2 regions of the Streptomyces sp. NPDC056222 genome follow, and region 2 is predicted to be linked to the other one. Evidence: riboswitches for the same ligand, from Rfam matches in the RefSeq annotation. Region 2 holds a riboswitch; the other holds the start of a gene.

What was found. A riboswitch is a leader RNA that binds a small molecule or an ion and turns the genes downstream of it on or off. The one in region 2 is predicted to bind ZMP and ZTP.
Region 1: it holds a riboswitch for ZMP and ZTP, as region 2 does, so the genes downstream of both, ACFC0D_RS12870 (bifunctional 5,10-methylenetetrahydrofolate dehydrogenase/5,10-methenyltetrahydrofolate cyclohydrolase) here and glyA (serine hydroxymethyltransferase) in region 2, are expected to answer to the same signal.

What each region holds. Positions count from the first base shown of each region.
Region 1 is NZ_JBHJTL010000020.1:86,678-93,585, forward strand. It holds gene ACFC0D_RS12855 (DEAD/DEAH box helicase) at 1-1,175, shown strand, start outside; gene ACFC0D_RS12860 (SWF or SNF family helicase) at 1,172-2,458, shown strand; gene ACFC0D_RS12865 (hypothetical protein) at 2,487-3,161, opposite strand; gene ACFC0D_RS12870 (bifunctional 5,10-methylenetetrahydrofolate dehydrogenase/5,10-methenyltetrahydrofolate cyclohydrolase) at 3,269-4,123, opposite strand; ZMP/ZTP riboswitch at 4,152-4,258, opposite strand; gene ACFC0D_RS12875 (GAF domain-containing protein) at 4,393-5,673, shown strand; gene ACFC0D_RS12880 (aldehyde dehydrogenase family protein) at 5,719-6,908, shown strand, end outside.
Region 2 is NZ_JBHJTL010000031.1:39,375-46,282, forward strand. It holds gene trpS (tryptophan--tRNA ligase) at 1-953, opposite strand, end outside; gene ACFC0D_RS17060 (RNA polymerase sigma factor) at 1,028-1,639, shown strand; gene ACFC0D_RS17065 (hypothetical protein) at 1,614-2,402, shown strand; gene glyA (serine hydroxymethyltransferase) at 2,548-3,816, opposite strand; ZMP/ZTP riboswitch at 3,897-3,987, opposite strand; gene rocD (ornithine--oxo-acid transaminase) at 4,095-5,300, shown strand; gene ACFC0D_RS17080 (glutathionylspermidine synthase family protein) at 5,387-6,568, opposite strand; gene ACFC0D_RS17085 (hypothetical protein) at 6,588-6,878, opposite strand.

The sequences.
Region 1 (6,908 bases), on a different contig from region 2:
CCGTGCGCCGCTTCCACGGTCCGGCCCGGAGTCTGGAGGGCCTGGCCGACGGCGAGTTCGTCCTCACCACGTACGGCACCATGCGGCTGGACACCGAGCCACTGGCCGGACGGCCGTGGGGCATGGTCGTCGCGGACGAGGCCCAGCACGTCAAGAACCCGTACTCGGCCACCGCCAAGCAGCTGCGCACCATCGGAGCGAAGGCCCGCGTCGCGTTGTCCGGCACTCCTGTCGAGAACAACCTCTCCGAGCTGTGGGCGATCCTCGACTGGACGACACCCGGCCTCCTCGGTCGGCTCGGCACCTTCCGCTCCCGCTACGCCTCGGCCGTCGAAGGCGGTGAGGACCCGGCCGCCGCCGAGCGGCTCGCCGCGCTGGTCCGCCCCTTCCTGCTGCGCCGCCGGAAGTCGGACCCCGGCATCGCGCCCGAACTGCCGCCGAAGACCGAGACCGACCGGGCGGTCTCCCTGACGAAGGAACAGGCGGGGCTCTACGAAGCGGTGGTGCGGGAGACGCTCGCGGCCATCGCCGAAGCCGACGGCATGGAGCGGCGCGGGCTGGTGGTGAAGCTGCTGACCGGGCTCAAGCAGATCTGCAACCATCCCGCGCAGTATCTGAAGGAGGAACGGCCGCGCATCGACGGCCGTTCGGGAAAGCTGGAGCTCCTCGACGAGCTGCTCGACACGATCCTCGCCGAGGACGCGAGCGTCCTGGTCTTCACCCAGTACGTACAGATGGCGCGGCTGCTCGAACAGCATCTGGCGGCGCGGGGCGTACGGACGCAGTTCCTGCACGGCGGCACTCCCGTCGCCGAGCGCGAGGCGATGGTCGCGCGCTTCCAGGACGGCGAGGTCCCCGTCTTCCTGCTGTCGTTGAAGGCGGCGGGCACGGGACTCAACCTGACCCGGGCCGGGCATGTCGTGCACTTCGACCGCTGGTGGAATCCGGCCGTGGAGGCGCAGGCCACCGACCGTGCGTACCGCATCGGGCAGACCCAGCCGGTGCAGGTCCACCGGCTGATCGCCGAGGGCACGATCGAGGACCGGATCGCGGACATGCTGCTGCGCAAGCGGGTGCTGGCCGACTCGGTGCTCGGCGCGGGCGAGGCGGCGCTGACCGAACTGACCGATGCCGAGCTGGCTGATCTGGTCCAGCTGCGAGGGGACGGACGATGAGCGGGTACGCACACGACGACGAGCGGACGTTCGCGGCACTGCCGCCGGCCCGCGGTTCCGGTTTCGCCCGCACGTGGTGGGGCCGGGCCTGGCTCAAGGCGCTCGAGGACACGGCGCTCGACGGCCGGCAGCTGAAGAAGGGGCGCAAGCACGCCCGTGAGGGCGCGGTGGGCGCGGTCGCGGTGCGGCCGGGACGGATCACGGCGGTCGTACGGGACGACGACGGCTCCTCGTACCGCAGCGATGTCCTGCTGCAGGAGCTGTCGGCGGACGAGTGGGACCGGCTGCTCGACCTCGCGGTGGAGAGCGCGGGGCACATCGCGGCTCTGCTCGACCACGAGATGCCGCCGCATCTGGTGGAGGACGCTGCGGCGGCCGGGCTCGAACTGCTGCCGGGCATCGGCGATCTGGACCCGCAGTGCGGCTGTGAGGCGTGGGACCACTGCCCGCACACGGCGGCCCTCTGCTACCAGATGGCGCGGCTGCTCGACGAGGACCCGTTCGTGCTGCTGCTGATGCGGGGGCGCGGTGAGCGGGCGCTCCTGGACGAACTGCAGGAGCGCAGCGCGGCGCGGGCGGCTCCGGCCGCCGGCGACTCCGCCGAGGAGGAGGTGGAGGCCGGAGGCGTCCCGGCCGCGGAGGCGTTCGCCGCGCGGGACATCCTGCCGCCGCTGCCGGCCCCGCCGACGCTGCTGTCGGCGCCGGGCGTGCCGCCGTCCCTGGACACGGAGACGGACCCGGCGCCCGGTGTCGACCCGTCGGCGCTGGAGTTCCTGGCGGCGGACGCGGCCGGGCGCGCGCATCGGCTGCTTGCCGATGCGCTCGCCCCGGGTCATGAACGGACCGCGATGGAACCCTCCCTGACGGTCGGGCAGGACGCGGTACGGCTGGCGGCCGCCGGGTCCGTCCCTTCGGGGATCGCGGCGCGGCTCGCGACCGGGTCAGGGCGACGGCGGGCGGAGCTGGACCTGGCCACGCGCGCGTGGCGGTACGGGGGCGCGGCCGCCCTGTCCGTACTGGAGGAGGAGTGGACGCCGGACGCCGAGGCGCTGGCACGGGCGAGGACGCTGCTCGCGGAGGCCTGGGAGGACGCCGACCGGCCGGTGTTGAGGCCGGCGGGGGCGGCGCGCTGGACGGTGGTCGGTGCCGAGGCGCAGCTGCGGCTCGGCGAGGACGGACGCTGGTGGCCCTACCGCAAGGAGCGTGGCCACTGGGTCCCGGCCGGTCCCGCGGACCCGGACCCGGCCGCCGCGCTCGCGGCTGCGGCGGCGGGAGAGGACTGAGGCGTCACCGTCACCATCACTGTCACTGTCACTGAAGTGGCGCGGTGAGCTTGCGAGCCGTGCCGCCCGTGGCGGAGTTCGGGGTGTGGGCGGCGAGGCTGCAGGCCACCGCGTCGGAGCCGAGGAGGTAGCTGCTGCGGTACGGGTACTGGACGAAGGTGATCCAGCGTGTGCCGTACGGCTGCTCCGCGGCCTCGCGGCGCAACGGCTCTCGGCAGAGAGCCGCTGCACTGTCGCGTATGTCCCGGTCGGCGGCGTGGTCACCGGACAGCCTCAGCTTGGCGACGAGTTGGGCGTCGTGCGGCTGCTCGCAGCCTCGCCGCACGACGGTGCCCGGCGCCTCGCGGTCGATGTCGAAGCACTCCCCCGGCGCGAGCTGCTCGTACGCAACGGGCGAGCTCGCGCCGGACGGGCCGGCGCTCGGCGAGCGTGGGGCGGACGGGCGTGCGGCGGACGAGCTGGGGCGGCGCGAGGGCCTGCGCGTAGTTGCCCCGCCCTGGGGTGCGAGCTCACGACTTGCGGCCTGCGCCGTCGCGGACCCCAGATCCCCCCGGTCCTCCGGGCCCGCCGAGAACCGGCCCGCGCCCCCGCCGTGACAGCTCACGGCCACGAGAGCCGCCACCAGGAGCAGGACGGGCACAAGGAGGTGCCGTAGCGGCGGCAGCAGGTCGACGGAGAGCCGGGACATGGTGACCAGGTTCACTCACGAACCGTCAGCTTCCTTTGCCTGAAGGCAAGTTGCAGCACACCGCGTACAGAACGGTGACAAAGTCAGTTCACCCAGGGGTCGCGCGACACCCCACCCTCGTGCTAGAGGCCGAGCTGGCGCTCCGCCCCTTCGACGGTCTGCGCGAGGAGCACGGCGATGGTCATCGGGCCCACGCCACCGGGTACGGGCGTGATGAGCGAGGCTCGCTCGGCGGCGGTCTCGAAGTCGACGTCGCCGATGTTGCCGGGGTTGTAGCCCGCGTCGATCACGACCGCGCCGGGCTTGATGTCCTCACCCTTGATGAAGCGGGGCTTGCCCACGGCGGCCACGAGGATGTCGGCCTCGCGGACGATCGAGGAGAGCTCGGTGGTGCGCGAGTGGCAGTACGTGACGGTGGCATCGCGGCCGAGCAGCAGCAGACCGGCCGGCTTGCCGAGAATCGCGGAGCGGCCGACGACGACGGCCCGCTTGCCGCTCAGCTCGACGTCGTACGCGTCCAGCAGGCGCATGATGCCGCCGGGCGTGCAGGAGACGAAGCCCGGGAGGCCGAAGCCCATCGCGGCGAAGGAGGCCATGGTGACACCGTCGACGTCCTTCTCCGGCGCGATCGCCTCGAAGGCGGCGCGCTCGTCGATGTGCGGTCCGACCGGGTGCTGAAGCAGGATGCCGTGGACCTCGGGGTCGTCGGAGAGCGCGGTGATCGCGGCCACGAGTTCCTCGGTCGTCGTCGAGGCGGGCAGCTCCACGTGCTTGGAGCGGATTCCGGCCTTCGCGCACCGGTTCTGCTTCATCTTCACGTACGTGACGGAGGCGGGGTCCTCGCCCACGAGCACCGTGGCGAGACAGGGCGTGACGCCGGTGCGGCGGGTGATCTCGGCGGCGCGCGCGGCGGTCTCCTCGACCGTGCGGCGAGCGAGCGCGGTGCCGTCCATGAGGGAAGCGGTGCTGGTGGACATGGGCCACTCCTGGGCGTCGTCGATGACAGGTGATCGCCCAGGCGCACGGCAGCGACGGATCCGCGCGGGTGCGTGGAGTCCGCGGGGCCGCTCCCCGGTGGTGATCCACCTCAAGCGCCAGTCACGGCCCGAGCCCCACTCTACGTGAGGGCCTGGTGGCGATGTCAGGACAGGGGGCGTATGCCGCGGTGTCCGGACGCTTGTGGGCGGCTCCCGCGCGCACGACGATGGCCACGAAGGGAACGGTGGACCTCGACGTGGAGGCCGAGTTGAGCGATGCGTGGGTGGCGTCCGAGCCGGACGCCGGAGCGCTGAAGCGGGCGCACGAGGCGTTCACCAGCGGCGGCCGGGTGCAGCTCCCTCCGGTACGGCCGCTGGTCGCCGACTCCTGGCGGCGCTCGGCGCGGGCCAGAGTGAGCCCGGACGGCGCGGCCTGTGTGGAGCTGGCCGACGAGGAGCTCGCCGGGCATCGGGAGGAGCATCCGCTGTCCGCCGCGATGCCGGTGATCCGCGAGCTGATGGGCGCGTACGCGACGGACGGGGAGCATCTGCTCGCGGTCTGCGACGCATCAGGCCGGATGCTGTGGGTGGAGGGTCATCCCGGGACGCTGCGCCGGGCCTGCGCGATGAACTTCGTCGCCGGGGCGCGCTGGTCGGAGTCGGTGGCGGGGACGAACGCGCCGGGGACCGCGATCGCCGTGGACCGGCCGGTGCAGGTCTTCAGCGCCGAGCACTTCCGTCGGCCGGTGCAGGCGTGGACGTGCGCCGCCGCTCCCGTACACGATCCGCGGACCGGACGGCTGCTCGGCGCGGTCGACATCACGGGCGGGGACCGGCTCGCCCATCCGCACAGTCTGGCGTTCGTACAGGCGGTGGCGCGGGCAGCCGAGTCCCAGCTGGCCCTGCTCGCTCCCGCGTCGGACGCGGACCGGGTGCGGCTGACCGCGCTGGGCCGGGACGAGGCGCTGCTGAGCGTCGGCGGCCGCCGGCTGCGGCTGAGCCGGCGGCACAGCGAGATCCTGGTCGTCCTCGCGTATCGCCCCGACGGGGTGAACGGCGACGAACTCCTGACGCTCCTGTACGAAGACGAGTCGGTCACCCCGGTCACGCTGCGGGCGGAACTGTCCCGGCTGCGGGGGCTGCTCGGCGGGGAGCTGTTGCGCTCCCGCCCGTACCGGCTCGACGCGGTGGTGGACGCGGACTTCGGCACCGTGGACCGGCGGCTCGGTTCGGGCGCGGTGTCGGCGGCGCTCGGCGAGTACGCGGGTCCGCTGCTGCCCGGTTCCCGCGCACCGGGGGTCGTACGGCTGCGCGAGCGGCTCGCGGACCGGCTGCGGGCGGCGCTCGTGGACCGCGGCGATCCGGGGCTGCTCGCGGACTGGACGTACAGCGCGTGGGGCGAGGACGACGTGGAGATGTGGCGGGCGCTGTCGGAGGTCGTACCGAGCTCCGGACTGGCGCCTGTGCTGGCCCGGCTGCGGGCGCTGGACGCGGAACTGTCGGCAGGCGCAACGGTGTTGCAACGTCGGACGGCGCACTCTCGGCGGTGAGCGCCGGTCAGGGACGGCCGGCGCGGTCCGAGGGAGGCCATGTCCATGACCCGTTACGCCGCACCCGGTACCGAGGGCGCGATCATGTCGTACCAGGCCCGCTACGACCACTGGATCGGCGGTGAGTACGTCGCCCCCGCCCGCGGGCAGTACTTCGAGAACCCGAGCCCGGTCGACGGCCGTTCCTTCACCGAGGTCGCCCGCGGCACGGCCGAGGACGTGGAGCGTGCTCTGGACGCGGCGCACGCGGCGGCCCCGGCATGGGGACGTACGGCCGCGTCCGAGCGGTCGAACATCCTCCTCCGGATCGCCGACCGGATGGAGGCGCACCTGGAGGAACTGGCGGTCGCGGAGAGCTGGGAGAACGGCAAGCCGGTCCGCGAGACCCTGGCCGCCGACATCCCGCTCGCGATCGACCACTTCCGCTACTTCGCGGGGGCGCTGCGCGGCCAGGAGGGCGCGCTGAGCGAGATCGACGACGACACCATCGCGTACCACTTCCACGAGCCGCTGGGCGTGGTCGCGCAGATCATCCCGTGGAACTTCCCGATCCTGATGGCGGTCTGGAAGCTGGCGCCGGCGCTCGCGGCGGGCAACGCGGTGGTCCTCAAGCCTGCCGAGCAGACCCCGGCGTCGGTGCACTTCTGGATGAGCCTGATCGCCGACCTGCTCCCGCCGGGTGTGGTGAACATCGTCAACGGCTTCGGCGCGGAGGCGGGCAAGCCGCTCGCGTCCTCGCCGCGTGTCGCGAAGATCGCCTTCACGGGCGAGACGACGACGGGGCGGCTGATCATGCAGTACGCCTCCGAGAACATCAAGCCGGTCACGCTGGAGCTGGGTGGCAAGTCGCCGAACATCTTCTTCGACGACGTGTGGGCGGCGGACGACGACTTCCGCGACAAGGCGCTCGAGGGCTTCACGATGTTCGCCCTGAACCAGGGCGAGGTCTGCACGTGCCCGTCAAGGGCCTTGATCCAACGGGGCCACTACAGCGAGTTCCTGGATGCGGCGATCGCCCGCACGGAGAAGATCCTGCCGGGCCACCCGCTGGACACGGACACGATGATCGGCGCCCAGGCATCCAACGACCAGCTCCAGAAGATCCTCTCGTATCTGGACATCGGCCAGCAGGAGGGCGCGAAGATCCTGACGGGTGGCCGGCGCATCGAGTACGACGGTGAGTTGGCGGGCGGGTACTACGTCCAGCCGACGATCTTCGAGGGCGACAACCGTAT
Region 2 (6,908 bases):
ACGGCACGCGCCTTCTCCGCGCCCTTGGCCAGGAGCTGGTCCAGCGTCTCCGGGTCGTCCAGGTATTCCTGCGTACGGGTGCGGAACGGCGTGACGAAGTCCACCATGACCTCGGCCAGGTCGGTCTTCAGCGCGCCGTACATCTTGCCCTCGTAGCTCTTCTCCAGATCGGCGATGCCGGTCCCGGTGAGCGTGGACATGATGGTCAGCAGGTTGGAGACGCCGGCCTTGTTCTCGGGGTCGAAGCGGATGACCGTGTCGGTGTCGGTGACCGCGCTCTTGACCTTCTTCGCCGTGATCTTCGGCTCGTCGAGCAGGTTGATCAGACCCTTGGGCGTGGACGCCGACTTGCTCATCTTGATCGCCGGGTCCTGCAGGTCGTAGATCTTGGCCGTCTCCTTGAGGATGTACGGCGCCGGGATCGTGAACGTCTCGCCGAAGCGGCCGTTGAACCGCTCCGCGAGGTCGCGGGTCAGCTCGATGTGCTGGCGCTGGTCCTCGCCGACCGGGACCTGGTTGGCCTGGTACAGGAGGATGTCGGCGACCTGCAGGATCGGGTACGTGAAGAGACCGACGGTGGCCCGGTCCGCGCCCTGCTTGGCGGACTTGTCCTTGAACTGGGTCATGCGGGAGGCCTCGCCGAAACCGGTGAGGCAGTTCATGATCCAGCCGAGCTGCGCGTGCTCGGGGACGTGGCTCTGGACGAACAGCGTGCAGCGCTCGGGGTCGAGCCCGGCGGCAAGCAGCTGTGCGGCGGCGAGCCGGGTGTTGGAGCGCAGCTCCGCGGGGTCCTGCGGGACCGTGATCGCGTGCAGGTCGACGACCATGTAGAAGGCGTCGTGAGTCTCCTGCAGGGCAACCCACTGGCGGACCGCGCCGAGGTAGTTGCCGAGGTGGAACGAGCCTGCGGTGGGCTGGATTCCGGAGAGCACACGGGGAACGTCAGAGGCCATGCTCACCATTCTCTCAGGTGCCGGCGGCGATCCCGGACTGGGAACCGATCGCGTTCTGCCGGTGTATCAAAGGTGTGAGGACGCTGGAGGGGGGCCGGGTCGTCGTAGACACAGCCGAGGCCGCGGTGATCGCACGGGTACGCGCCGGGGAGGCGGAGGCGTACGCGGCGCTGGTCCGCGCGCACACGGCGGTCGCGCTGCGTGCGGCGGTGGCGTGCGGGGCGGGGGCGGAGGCCGAGGACGTGGTGCAGCAGGCCTTCTTCAAGGCGTATCGGTCGCTGGGGCGGTTCAAGGACGGGGCCGCGTTCCGGCCGTGGCTGCTGCGGATCGTGGTCAATGAGACGAGGAACACAGTGCGCTCGGCGGGTCGGCAGCGGGCCGTCGCGGGGCGGGAGGCGGAGCTGCTCGCGGGCGAGCCGCTGATACCGGACGGGGCGGACCCGGCGGTGGCGGTGGAGGAGGGCGAGCGGCGGCGGCAGCTGCTCGCGGCGCTGGACGGGCTGGGTGAGGACCACCGGCAGGTGGTGATCCACCGGTATCTGCTGGAGCTGGACGAGGCGGAGACGGCCGAGGCGCTGGGCTGGCCGCGGGGGACGGTGAAGTCCCGGCTGAGCCGGGCGCTGAAGAAGCTCGGTCTGGCATTGGAGGGAGGTGACGAGCATGACGGACGAGGGGCTCCCGGATGAGCTGCGTGACCTCGGACGGCATCTGAGGGTGCCGGACGTGGACGGGGAGACCATGGCCGAGCGGGTGCTCGCTCAGCTCCTGGCGGAGCAGGTGCCGGCGCCCGCGGCCCCACGGCGGCGGTTCGGCCGGCCGGGGTTCGGGTGGCTGCGCGGGCGGTGGAAGACGCTGCTCGCGGCCCTCTCCGGGGTCCTGGTGGTGCTGGTGCTCACGCCGCCCGTCCGGGCGACGGTGGCGGACTGGTTCGGCTTCGGCGGGGTGGAGGTGCGGTACGACCCCGGGACGCATCCCGGCCCGGGCTCGGTGGTGCCGGAGTGCACCGATCCGGTGTCGCTGGAGGAGGCCGGGCGCAGGGCCGGCTTCACGCCGCTGATACCGAGCGCGCTGGGCCCGCCCGACGCGGTCTCGGTGACCGGCTCGGCTGAGCCGGGGCGGGCGGTGATCACCCTGTGCTGGCGGGAGGACGGCGGCCGGACGGTCCGGCTCGACGAGTTCCCGGCGCGGCTCCCCATGGCCTTCGGCAAGCAGGTCCAGACGCATCCGGAGTGGGTCGATCTGCCGGACGGTGCGGAGGGCTACTGGTTCGCCGAGCCCCATCTGCTGCGGTTCCCGATGACGGACGCGAGCGGGAAGGAGTGGACCCAGTCGATACGCACGGCGGGCCCCACGCTCCTCTGGACGAGAAACGCGGGAGCCCTGACCCTGCGACTCGAGGGCGAACCCTCCCTGGAGAGGGCCCGCCGCATCGCCGAGTCGGCGGGCTGAGCGGCCGGACCGCCACGGACCGGCTCGCGTCGGCCCCCCACGGGCCAGACCGCCTGGCTCAGGCCGGATCGCCCCGACCGGACCCCCGGACCGCCACGGACCGGCTCGCGTCGGTCCGGCCCGTCCGGGGCCAGGCCGTGCGGGATCAGACCGGGAGGCCCGGTGCGGGGAAGGATGCCATCAGGGCCGCGACCTCGGCGCGGATCGTGAGGAGCGCGTCCTCGTCACCCGAGCCCGCCGCCGCGACGCCCCGGTCGATCCAGTCGGCGACCTGGGCCATGTGCTCCGTACCGAGACCGCGGGAGGTGAGGGAGGGGGTGCCGATGCGGACGCCGGAGGGGTCGAAGGGCTTCCGGGGGTCGTAGGGGACGGTGTTGTAGTTGACGACGATCCCGGCCCGGTCGAGGGCCTTCGCGGCGACCTTGCCCGGGACCTCCTTGGGGGTGAGGTCCATCAGGATCAGGTGGTTGTCGGTGCCGCCGGAGACGAGGTCGAAGCCCCGGGCGAGCAGGGCCTCGGCGAGGGCCTTGGCGTTGGCGACGACGGCGTGGGCGTAGTCGCGGAAGGAGGGCTGGGCCGCCTCGCGCAGGGCGACGGCGATGGCGGCGGTGGTCTGGTTGTGCGGGCCGCCCTGGAGGCCGGGGAAGACGGCCTTGTCGAGGGCCTTCGCGTGCTCCTCGCGGGACATCAGCATCGCGCCGCGGGGGCCGCGCAGGGTCTTGTGGGTGGTGGTGGAGATGACGTCGACGTGCGGGACCGGGGAGGGGTGGGCGCCGCCCGCGATCAGGCCGGCGATGTGGGCGACGTCGGCGACGAGCACGGCGCCGGACTCGCGGGCGATCTCGCCGAAGGCGGCGAAGTCGATCGTGCGGGGCAGCGCGGTGCCCCCGCAGAAGATCACCTTGGGCCGCTCCTTGAGGGCGAGCTCGCGGACCTGGTCGAAGTCGATGAGCCCGGTGTCCTGGCGTACGCCGTACTGCACGCCCCGGAACCACTTGCCGGTCGCGGAGACGCCCCAGCCGTGGGTGAGGTGGCCGCCCATCGGCAGGGCCATGCCCATCACGGTGTCGCCGGGCTCGGCGAAGGCGAGGTAGACGGCGAGGTTGGCCGGGGAGCCGGAGTAGGGCTGCACATTGGCGTGGTCGACACCGAAGAGGGCCTTGGCGCGCTCGATGGCGAGGGTCTCGACCTGGTCGATGTTCTGCTGGCCCTCGTAGTACCGGCGGCCGGGGTAGCCCTCGCTGTACTTGTTCTGCAGGACGGTGCCGGAGGCTTCGAGGACGGCCTGGGAGACGTAGTTCTCGCTGGGGATCAGTCGCAGGGTCTCGGCCTGCAGCTGCTCCTCGGCGCCGACGAGCGCGGCGAGTTCGGGGTCGGTGGCGGCAAGGGCGGGGTGCGGGGTGGTGTCGTTCATGGCGTTCCTCCGGGCGTTCGGCGGATCCCGGGGTACGGCTCAGATCGACTGGGCGGCACCACACGGGAGGTTCGGTTTCCCGAAGATGCCCAGGCGGGCGGCATCTCGTGTGGTCTGCCGCGCACGGCTCCCCCGGGGTCGCTTCCCCGTACGCCAGTCGCCGTGCGTGTTTCCAGCCTAGCGGGCGCGCCGTCACCCAGGTTTCTTCGTCCGGCATCCGAGCGACGATAGAAAAAGGGGCCACACCCGCCCCAGCCCGCAGGACGAACGGAGATCCCGTGTCGAGAACGCAAGACGCGATCGCTTCCGCGGAGGCGCACAGCGCTCACAACTACCACCCCCTGCCCATCGTCGTCGCCTCGGCGGACGGGGCATGGATGACCGACGTCGAGGGCCGCCGCTACCTCGACATGCTCGCCGGGTACTCGGCACTCAACTTCGGGCACGGCAACCGGCGGCTGATCGATGCCGCGCGGGCGCAGCTGGAGCGGGTGACGCTCACGTCGAGAGCGTTCCACCACGACCGGTTCGCGGAGTTCTGTACGCAGCTCGCGGAGCTGTGCGGCAAGGAGATGGTCCTGCCGATGAACACCGGCGCGGAGGCCATCGAGACGGCGGTGAAGACCGCGCGGAAGTGGGGGTACGAGGTCAAGGGCGTGCCGGACGGGCACGCGAAGATCGTGGTCGCGGCGAACAACTTCCATGGCCGGACGACGACGATCGTGAGCTTCTCCACGGACCACGAGGCCCGTGACCACTACGGCCCGTACACCCCGGGTTTCGAGATCGTTCCGTACGGCGATCTGACGGCGATGGAGCGTGCGGTCACCGCGCACACCGTGGCGGTGCTCCTGGAGCCGATCCAGGGCGAGGCGGGGGTCCTGGTGCCGCCCGCCGGATATCTGCGCGGGGTGCGGGAGTTGACCCGTGAGCGGAACGTGCTGTTCATCGCGGACGAGATCCAGTCGGGCCTCGGCCGGACCGGGCGGACGTTCGCCTGCGAGCACGAGGGCGTGGTGCCGGACGTGTACGTCCTGGGCAAGGCGCTGGGCGGCGGTGTCGTCCCGGTCTCGGCGGTGGTCGCGGACCGTGCTGTGCTCGGGGTGTTCCGGCCCGGCGAGCACGGGTCGACGTTCGGCGGGAATCCGCTGGCGTGCGCGGTGGCGCTGGAGGTGATCGCGATGCTGCGGAGCGGGGAGTACCAGCAGCGGGCGGCCGAGCTGGGCGAGCATCTCCACGCCGAGCTGGGGCTGCTCGTGGGCGGGGGCGCCGTCGAGGCGGTGCGCGGGCGCGGGCTGTGGGCCGGTGTGGACATCGTGCCGTCCCGGGGCACGGGCCGGGAGATCTCGGAGAAGCTGATGGACCGGGGCGTGCTGGTGAAGGACACGCACGGTTCGACGATCCGGATCGCGCCGCCGCTGGTCATCAGCAAGGAGGATCTGGACTGGGGTCTGGAGCAGCTGCGGGCGGTGCTCTCGGAGTGACACGGCGCCCGCCCCGGCGGCGCGGGCGCCATCGTCGGCGGGGCGGGCCCATCGTCGGCGGAGCGGGCCCGTCGTCGGCGGAGCGCTCAGAGGATGACGTGCGGCAGGAAGCGGGCGTACTCGTCCGTGATCAGGCCCGCGGACTCGCGGATCCCGAGCCCCGCCGCCTCGTCCTCGACGACCCACGCGCCGAGCACGACACGGTTCCCGTCGAAGTCGGGCAGTGGGGCCAACTCCTGGTAGCAGCAGGGCTCCTCGCGCAGCACGGCCGGGGAGCCCTGCTCGTGGACGGTGACGCCCGCGCCCTCGCGGCCGAGCAGCGGCTTGGCGACGTAGCCGCCGGTCGCGGCCAGTTCGCGGGGGCCGTCGAGGTAGGCCGGCAGCAGATTCGGGTGGTCCGGGTAGAGCTCCCAGAGGATCGCGAGCAGCGCCTTGTTGGAGAGCAGCATCTTCCAGGCGGGTTCGATCCAGCAGGTCGTGCCCGTACCGCCGCCGTTGTCGAGGGTGTCCAGGACGTACGGGCCGAAGCGGTCGGTGGTCAGCCACTCCCACGGGTAGAGCTTGAAGCAGCTGCGGATGAAGCGGAGCCGGTCGTCCACGAACCGCCCCGAGAGCCGGTCCCAGCCGATCTGTTCGACCGACAGCGCCTGCGTGTCGAGCCCGGCCTGCTGGGCCGTCTCGCGCAGATACGCGACGGTCATCAGGTCCTCGCCGAGTTCGTCCCCGTCGGAGTGGACGAAGTGCAGGGGCCCGGGCGGCAGCAGCTTCGCCTGGCGCTTCCAGGCGTCGACGAGCCGCTCGTGGAGCGAGTTCCACTGGTCGGCGCCGGGGAAGCGCTCCTCCATCCAGAACCACTGCGGGCTGGCGGCCTCGACCAGGGAGGTCGGGGTGTCGGCGTTGTACTCCAGCATCTTGGCCGGGCCCGTGCCGTCGTAGCGGAGGTCGAACCGCCCGTAGAGGGAGGGCAGTTCGGCACGGCGGCGCCAGGACTCGGCGACGAGGGAGACGAGCCGGGGGTCGGTGAGACCAAGATCGGCGAAACGATCCTGCTCGACGATGTGCGCCGCCGCCGCCAGACACATGGCGTGCAGCTCCTCGACGACCTCCTCCAGCGCCTCGACCTCGGGCAGCGTGAAGGAGTAGTAGGCGCTCTCGTCCCAGTACGGGCGCAGGGAGTCGTCGGGGTAGCGGGTCAGGGGGTAGACGAGCCCCTGCTCCTCCACCGTCTGCTGCCACCCCGGCCGGGGGTCGATCGTGTGCCGCTGCATGTCGTACGGTCCGTCCCGCTCAGCCGCCGCCGGAACCGGAGCAGCCGAAGCCGCCGGTGTCGACGGCCGTCTTGTCGAAGCTGCCGCCGCTGACCCTGTTGTCGCTCACGCTGCCGCCGTAGTAGTACGAACCGCGCGTCGAGCTGCCACTACCGCTGCCACTGCTGCTCTCGCATTCGTAGCTCGGCAGTTTCTCCCGGGTCAGCGGGTCGACGCACCGCCGGTCCGGCTCGGAGCCGCAGGACGTGATCGTCGCCGCGAGCACCCCCATACCGCCGAGCACGACCGTGCTCGACCTCAGCCTGCGCATGTCAGTCCTTCCGATCGCGGGGTCAGCGAC